DNA from 2 places in the Streptomyces sp. NPDC002886 genome. Region 2 is predicted to be linked to the other one. Evidence: riboswitches for the same ligand, from Rfam matches in the RefSeq annotation. Region 2 holds a riboswitch; the other holds the start of a gene.
The links. Region 2 has a riboswitch for S-adenosylmethionine ahead of ACFYYB_RS08275 (aminotransferase class V-fold PLP-dependent enzyme). Riboswitches for the same ligand answer to the same signal wherever they lie in the genome.

Region 1 (3,381 bases), on a different contig from region 2:
GGGTCAGAACTTGCGCCGGAACGCCTCGACCGGGGCTGAATGTATCCGCACCGCTGCTGTCTGCAACAGGTCATTCCGACGAGAATTCTGGACACAGCGAAAGATTGAAATAGGGTGAAAACCCGGAATATTCCAGGGCAACTCGGGCCGGACAAACCACGCCAACGACCCATAGCGCACTTGCATGTTGACTCAATGTCAACCCTCACGCGCCCCGTTCATATGCGGCGGGCAAGAACAGCGGAGGGGACTTCCCCAACTCTACCGCGCCCAACCAAGCAGAATTGCCCCCTCCGTTTCTTAACGGAGGGGGCAATTCAGTTTCCGCGAGGCCTTACGAGGTGCCGCACGGGCTCAGCCGAAGCGCGGCCGAAGGCTCAGCAGCCACCCGCGACGGCGGGGATGATCGAGATGCCGGCGCCGTCCGGGGTGGACGTCTGCAGCCCGCCCTCGAAGCGCACGTCGTCGTCGTTGACGTAGACGTTGACGAAGCGGCGCAGCTTGCCCTGGTCGTCCAGGACGCGCGCGGCGATGCCGGGGTGGCTCGTCTCCAGGGACTGGATGACCTCTTCGAGGGTCGTGCCCTCGGCGGAGACCTCGGCCTGGCCGCCGGTGTAGGTGCGCAGGATGGTGGGGATGCGGACGTTGACGCTCATGGCGCTACTGCCTTTCCGGTGTGCAGGGGGAGGAATCAGGCGAGGTTGGCGGCGCGGAACGCGTCCAGGCTCGGGCGGATCGTGGCGGTCTGACCACTGTCGGCGGCCACCGCCTCCAGGGTCTTGAGGCCGTCACCGGTGTTCAGGATCACGGTGGTCAGCGCGGGGTCGAGCTGCCCGTTCTCGACGAGCTTCTTCGTCACGCCGACGGTCACGCCGCCCGCGGTCTCGGCGAAGATGCCCTCGGTCTGCGCGAGGATCTTGATGGCCTCGACGACCTGCTCGTCGTTGACGTCCTCGACGAACCCGCCGGTGCGGCGCGCGATGTCCAGGACGTACGGGCCGTCCGCCGGGTTGCCGATGGCAAGCGACTTGGCGATGGTGTTCGGCTTCTGCGGGCGGACCACCTCGTGACCGGCCTTGAAGGCGGTCGAGACGGGGGAGCAGCCCTCGGCCTGGGCACCGAAGATCTTGTACGGCTTGTCCTCGACGAGGCCGAGCTTGATCAGCTCCTGCAGACCCTTGTCGATCTTCGTCAGCTGCGAGCCGGACGCGATCGGGATGACGATCTGGTCGGGCAGCTGCCAGCCGAGCTGCTCGCAGATCTCGTACGCCAGGGTCTTGGAACCCTCGCCGTAGTACGGGCGCAGATTGACGTTGACGAAGCCCCAGCCCTCGCCCAGCGGGTCGCCGATGAGCTCGGAGCAGAAGCGGTTGACGTCGTCGTAGTTGCCCTCGATGCCGACCAGGTCGCCACCGTAGACACCGGCCATGACGACCTTGCCCTGCTCCAGGTCGTGCGGGATGAACACGCAGGAGCGGAAGCCGGCACGGGCGGCCGCGGCGCCGACGGCGCCGGCCAGGTTGCCGGTGGAGGAGCAGGAGAGGGTGGTGAAGCCGAAGGCGCGGGCGGCCTCGACGGCGATGGCCACGACGCGGTCCTTGAAGGAGTGCGTCGGGTTGCCGGAGTCGTCCTTGACGTACAGCTTGCCGGTGAAGCCGAGCTCCTTGGCCAGGTTGGCCGCGTCCACGAGCTTGGTGAAGCCGGGGTTCAGGCTCGGCTTGGAGGCCACGTCCGCCGGGACGGGCAGCAGCGGCGCGTAGCGCCAGATGTTGTTCGGGCCGGCCTCGATGGCGGCGCGCAGGGCTTCCGGGTCGCCCAGGGGCAGCTCGTAGGCGACTTCGAGCGGTCCGAAGCACTCGGCGCAGGCGAAGATCGGGCCGAGCTCGAAGCGGGTACCGCACTCACGACAGGAAAGGCCGGTGGCGGGACCGAGATCGACGGAGGTACCGGCGGTGCCGGTTTCGACGCGGGTGCTTTCAACGGTTTCGGCAGAGGTTGCGACAGACTGTGCAGCCATGATGGCGAGGCCCTTTCTCCTCATCTTCCCCATGGCGCACTTCGCCATGAGACGGATTTGGCACCTTCCCTAGCCGGGGACCTCGCTGGCGGCGCTGGAATGCGCGATCGCGAGAACCGACTGGAGGGTTGCCGGGGCTTCAACGGGCCGTGTCCCTCTGCCCCTCTGGATGAGCGGTATGGCACCGGCACACGCGCTCTGTGGCGCGCCGGTGCGTTTGTACGCGGGCCCCCCGGCATGCGGTGGGCCATCGCGTTGTTCAAGACTGTAACCGAAGGTCCGGGGGGTTGAGACAGCCGTCCGAACCGCGAGATGGATCACATTTCGGCCCAAACCAATGATGAACCCCGTGATGAACCCAGTGACGAACAGGGAGTGCTGAAGGTGCTGGAAGAGGTGGAGCGCTGGTTGGCAGACCGCTCCTGGTCCGCCGCCGACCGACCGCTCGGCCAGCTGCTTTCGGCCAAGCGGGCAGCGGGGACCACGGTGAGCGTGGTGCTGCCGGCGCTGAACGAGGAGGCGACGGTCGGCGAGATCGTCGAGGTGATCCGGCGCGATCTGATCGAAGGGCTGCCGGTCCCCCTGGTGGACGAGCTCGTCGTGATCGACTCGGGCTCCACCGACCGCACCGCGGAGGTCGCGGCCAAGGCCGGGGCCCGGGTCGTGCATCGCGACGAGGTCCTGCCGCGGATCCCGGCGCTGCCCGGCAAGGGCGAGGTGCTGTGGCGCTCGCTGCTGGCCACCACCGGGGACATCGTCTGTTTCGTGGACGCCGACCTGCGCGATTTCTCGTCGGCCTTCGTCTCGGGGATCGTCGGCCCGCTGCTGACCGAGCCGGACGTGCGGTTCGTCAAGGCGATGTACGACCGCCCGCTCGGCCCGGAGCTCGGAGGCCAAGAGCCCGGCGGCCAGGAGCCCGGCGGCCAGGAGCCCGGCGACCTCGCCTCCGCCAAGGCCCACGGCCAGGGCGGCCGGGTCACGGAGCTGGTGGCCAGGCCCCTGCTCAACCTGCACTGGCCGCAGCTGGCCGGCTTCGTCCAGCCGCTGGGCGGCGAGTACGCCGTACGCCGCGAGCTCCTCGAACGGCTGCCGTTCCCCGTGGGCTACGGGGTCGAGCTGGGCCTGCTGGTGGACGCGCTGCACACGGCCGGGCTGGACGCGCTGGCCCAGGTGGACGTGGGCGTACGGCTGCACCGACACCAGGACGGCCAGGCCCTGGGCCGGATGGCCGCGGCGATCTACCGCACGGCGCAGGTCCGGCTCTCGCGCGGACACCTGGTACGCCCCGAGCTGACGCAGTTCGAGCGGGGCCCGCAGGGGTTCGTACCGCACACCTACGCCGTGGACACCGAGGAACGGCCGCC
Region 2 (3,381 bases):
AAGCTCCGCGCCAAGCTCAGCAAGGGCTACTACGGGGAGAACAACCAGATCCCGAAGCCCACGGTCGAGGAGTACAAGGAGATCCAGAGCGGCCACGGCCACCACTGATCTCCCGCAACACGGCTTCACACGCTTCACGCATGACGCACAACGCACCACGCATGACTGCTTGAGGGACTGATTTCGGTCAGTCCTGGTGTCGCCACGGCGAGAGCCCCGTCCAGTGTCTGGACGGGGCTCTTTGCCGTCCCTGGGGCTGGATAGGCTGAAGCCCTTCCCATTCCACGTGGAATCCTTCACGAGCAGCAGGAGCGGACCATGAACCTGGTGACCCCGGCAGGCGGCGACAGCGTGGCGGCCCGCGGCTGGCCGGGCCTTCTGGACGCCCTGCTGACCGGCCGGGACCTCGGCGCCGACGACACGGCCTGGGCCATGGACCGGATCATGCGCGGGGAGGCCACCGACGCCCAGATCGCCGGCTTCGCCGTCGCCCTGCGGGCCAAGGGGGAGACCGTGGCCGAGATCAACGGCCTGGTTCGCGCCATGTACGAACACGCCAACCTGATCGAGGTGCCGGGCCGGACGGTGGACATCGTCGGCACCGGCGGCGACGGGGCCAAGACGGTGAACATCTCCACGATGTCGGCCGTCGTGGTGGCCGGTACGGGCGCCAAGGTGGTCAAGCACGGCAACCGGGCCGCGTCCTCCGCGAGCGGCTCCTCGGACGTCCTGGAGAAGCTGGGCGTCAACCTCGACCTCACCCCCGCGCGGGTCGTGGAGGTCGCCGAGGAAGCCGGGATCACCTTCTGCTTCGCGGTCAAGTTCCACCCCGCCCTGCGGCACGTGGCGGCGGCCCGCCGCGAGCTCGGCATCCGCACCACCTTCAACTTCCTCGGCCCGCTGACCAACCCGGCGCGGGTCCGCGCGCAGGCCACCGGTGTGGCCGACGCGCGGGTGGCCCCGATCGTCGCGGGCGTCCTGGCGGAGCGGGGCTCCTCGGCGCTGGTCTTCCGCGGCGACGACGGGCTCGACGAGCTCACCACCACGGCGACCTCCCGGGTCTGGTGGGTCCGCGACGGCGAGGTCCGGGAGCAGGGCTTCGACCCGCGCGACATCGGCATCCCGCTGGTGGACGTCTCGGCGCTGGGAGGCGCGGACGCCTCGTACAACGCGGACGTGGCCCGGCGCCTGCTGGCCGGCGAAACCGGCCCGGTGCGGGACGCGGTGCTCCTGAACTCGGCGGCGGCGCTGGTCGCGCTGGACCCGGGTACGGGCACCCTGGAGGAGCAGCTCGCCGCCGGTGTCGTACGGGCGGCGGAGTCGGTGGACTCGGGCGCGGCCCGGGACGCGCTGGCCCGCTGGGTGGCGGCGAGCAACGCCTAGCGGATACGGGTCCGGGCCGTTCCGACGGGATCCGGCCAAGATCCAGCACGACCCCGGTCCGCCATGTGGACCGGGGTCTTGCGTTCGGATGATCGTGTGGCAGGATGCTCCTCAGGTCACGAGTGACAGCGTTTAGGCCCCGGCTTGCTGTCCGGCAACCCTCCTTCCGTGGCGGGGTGCCCCGGGTGATGACCAGGTCGTAGGCAGTGAGGTCTACGGCAAGCGCGGATCCCTCGAACACCAGGGGTCCTGGTCTTCTGAGGAGCGTTTTCCGTGAGCAAGCGAATGCGATAGGGCGAATCCGCCCCTTCTTCACCCCTCGGAACAGGGTCACTTCCGCGTACCCGCAGCCCAGCTGCCGCCTACGCCGGCCGATCCGCGTTCCGGGGCACTCCCGTACCCCGAACGGCCGCAGAGCCGTGTCGGCGGACGGGCCCACCGAAGCCATTCACACCTGCCTGCCGGGAGATTCCGCCATGTCCGCAACCCTGAACGCCGCCACCGTCACCGCCGCCACCGTCACCTCTCCGGCCGAGGGCCCTGGCTGTGCCGAGCCGCTCGCGGTCCTCGGCCGTGACGTCACCGTCCCGCTCGTCACCGGCGGCGAGGTCACCTACGCCGCCCTCGACTACGCGGCCAGTGCCCCGGCGCTGCAGCGGGTCTGGGACGACGTGGCCGCGTACGCCCCGTACTACGGCAGCGTCCACCGCGGCGCCGGCTACCTCTCGCAGCTCTCCACCGACCTGTTCGAGCAGAGCCGGGTCACCGTCGCCGAGTTCCTCGACTGCCGGCCCTCCGACCAGGTGGTCTTCACCCGGTCCACCACCGACTCGCTCAACCTGCTCGCCGCCGTGCTCCCGGCCGGCTGCCAGGTCTTCGTCTTCGAGACCGAGCACCACGCCTCGCTGCTCCCGTGGACGAACGCGCAGGTCACCTACCTCAACGCCCCCCGCACCCCGGACGAGGCCGTCGCCACCCTGGAGCGCGCCCTGGCAGACCGCGACCCCTACGGCCCCGCGCTGGTCTGCGTCACCGGAGCCTCCAACGTCACCGGCGAGCTGTGGCCCGTCAAGGAGCTCGCCGCCGCCGCGCACGCCCACGGCGCCCGGATCGTCCTGGACGCCGCCCAGCTCGCCCCGCACCACCCCGTCTCGGTCCAGGACCTCGACGTGGACTGGGTCGCCTTCTCCGGCCACAAGCTCTACGCGCCCTTCGGCTCGGGCGTGCTCGCAGGCCGCGCGGACTGGCTGCAGGAGGCCGAGCCGTACCTCGCGGGCGGCGGCGCCTCCCGCAAGGTGGCCCGCCGCGAGGACGGCGGCGTGGACGTCGAGTGGCACACCACCGCCGCCCGCCACGAGGCCGGCTCCCCGAACGTCATCGGCGTCTACTCCATCGCCTCCGCCTGCAAGGCGCTGAACGAGGCCGGCTTCGAGAACCTCGTCGCCCGCGAGCAGCACCTCATCGCCACGGTCCGCGAAGGCCTCGCCGAGGTGCCGGCGGTCCGCGTCCTGTCCCTCTTCGGCGACGACGCCCCCCGCGTCGGCGTCATCTCCTTCGTCGTCGACGGCTGGAACAGCTCGCACTTCGCCGCCGCGCTGTCCGCCGAGTACGGCATCGGCGTCCGCGACGGCCTGTTCTGCGCCCACCCGCTGGTCCGCACCCTGCTCGGCAGCGAGCCGCAGGCCCAGGGCGAGTGCGGAGCCCCGGAGGCGGCCCCGGGGGAGCGCTCGCTCAACGCGATCCGCGTCAGCTTCGGCGCCGGCACCCCCGACGAGCACGTCGAGCGCTTCGTCCGCGCGGTCAAGGAGCTCGTCGCGGACGGCGCCAAGTGGCAGTACCGCACCGAAGAGGGCCGCTGCGTCCCGGCCGTCTGACGGGCCCCGGGGCCGGATGGATAGGCGCGCCCGGGCCCGGTGCCGGCCGAAGCCCGGGGCGGTGGCCCGGGCCCTGCCGATGGTCCCCGGCCGGCCGGGTAACTAGGCGTCCAGGCCGATCGCG

Region 1: another riboswitch for S-adenosylmethionine. It lies ahead of thrC (threonine synthase); the one in region 2 lies ahead of ACFYYB_RS08275 (aminotransferase class V-fold PLP-dependent enzyme).

The regions. Positions count from the first base shown of each region.
Region 1 is NZ_JBIAPV010000014.1:161,026-164,406, forward strand. Features, by position in the region: gene ACFYYB_RS38570 (MoaD/ThiS family protein) at 378-656, opposite strand; gene thrC (threonine synthase) at 692-2,017, opposite strand; SAM riboswitch class I at 2,035-2,193, opposite strand; gene ACFYYB_RS38580 (glucosyl-3-phosphoglycerate synthase) at 2,402-3,381, shown strand, end outside.
Region 2 is NZ_JBIAPV010000002.1:462,000-465,380, reverse strand. Features, by position in the region: gene ACFYYB_RS08285 (cytochrome bc complex cytochrome b subunit) at 1-108, shown strand, start outside; gene trpD (anthranilate phosphoribosyltransferase) at 319-1,383, shown strand; SAM riboswitch class IV at 1,498-1,614, shown strand; gene ACFYYB_RS08275 (aminotransferase class V-fold PLP-dependent enzyme) at 1,860-3,257, shown strand; gene ACFYYB_RS08270 (Lrp/AsnC family transcriptional regulator) at 3,360-3,381, opposite strand, start outside.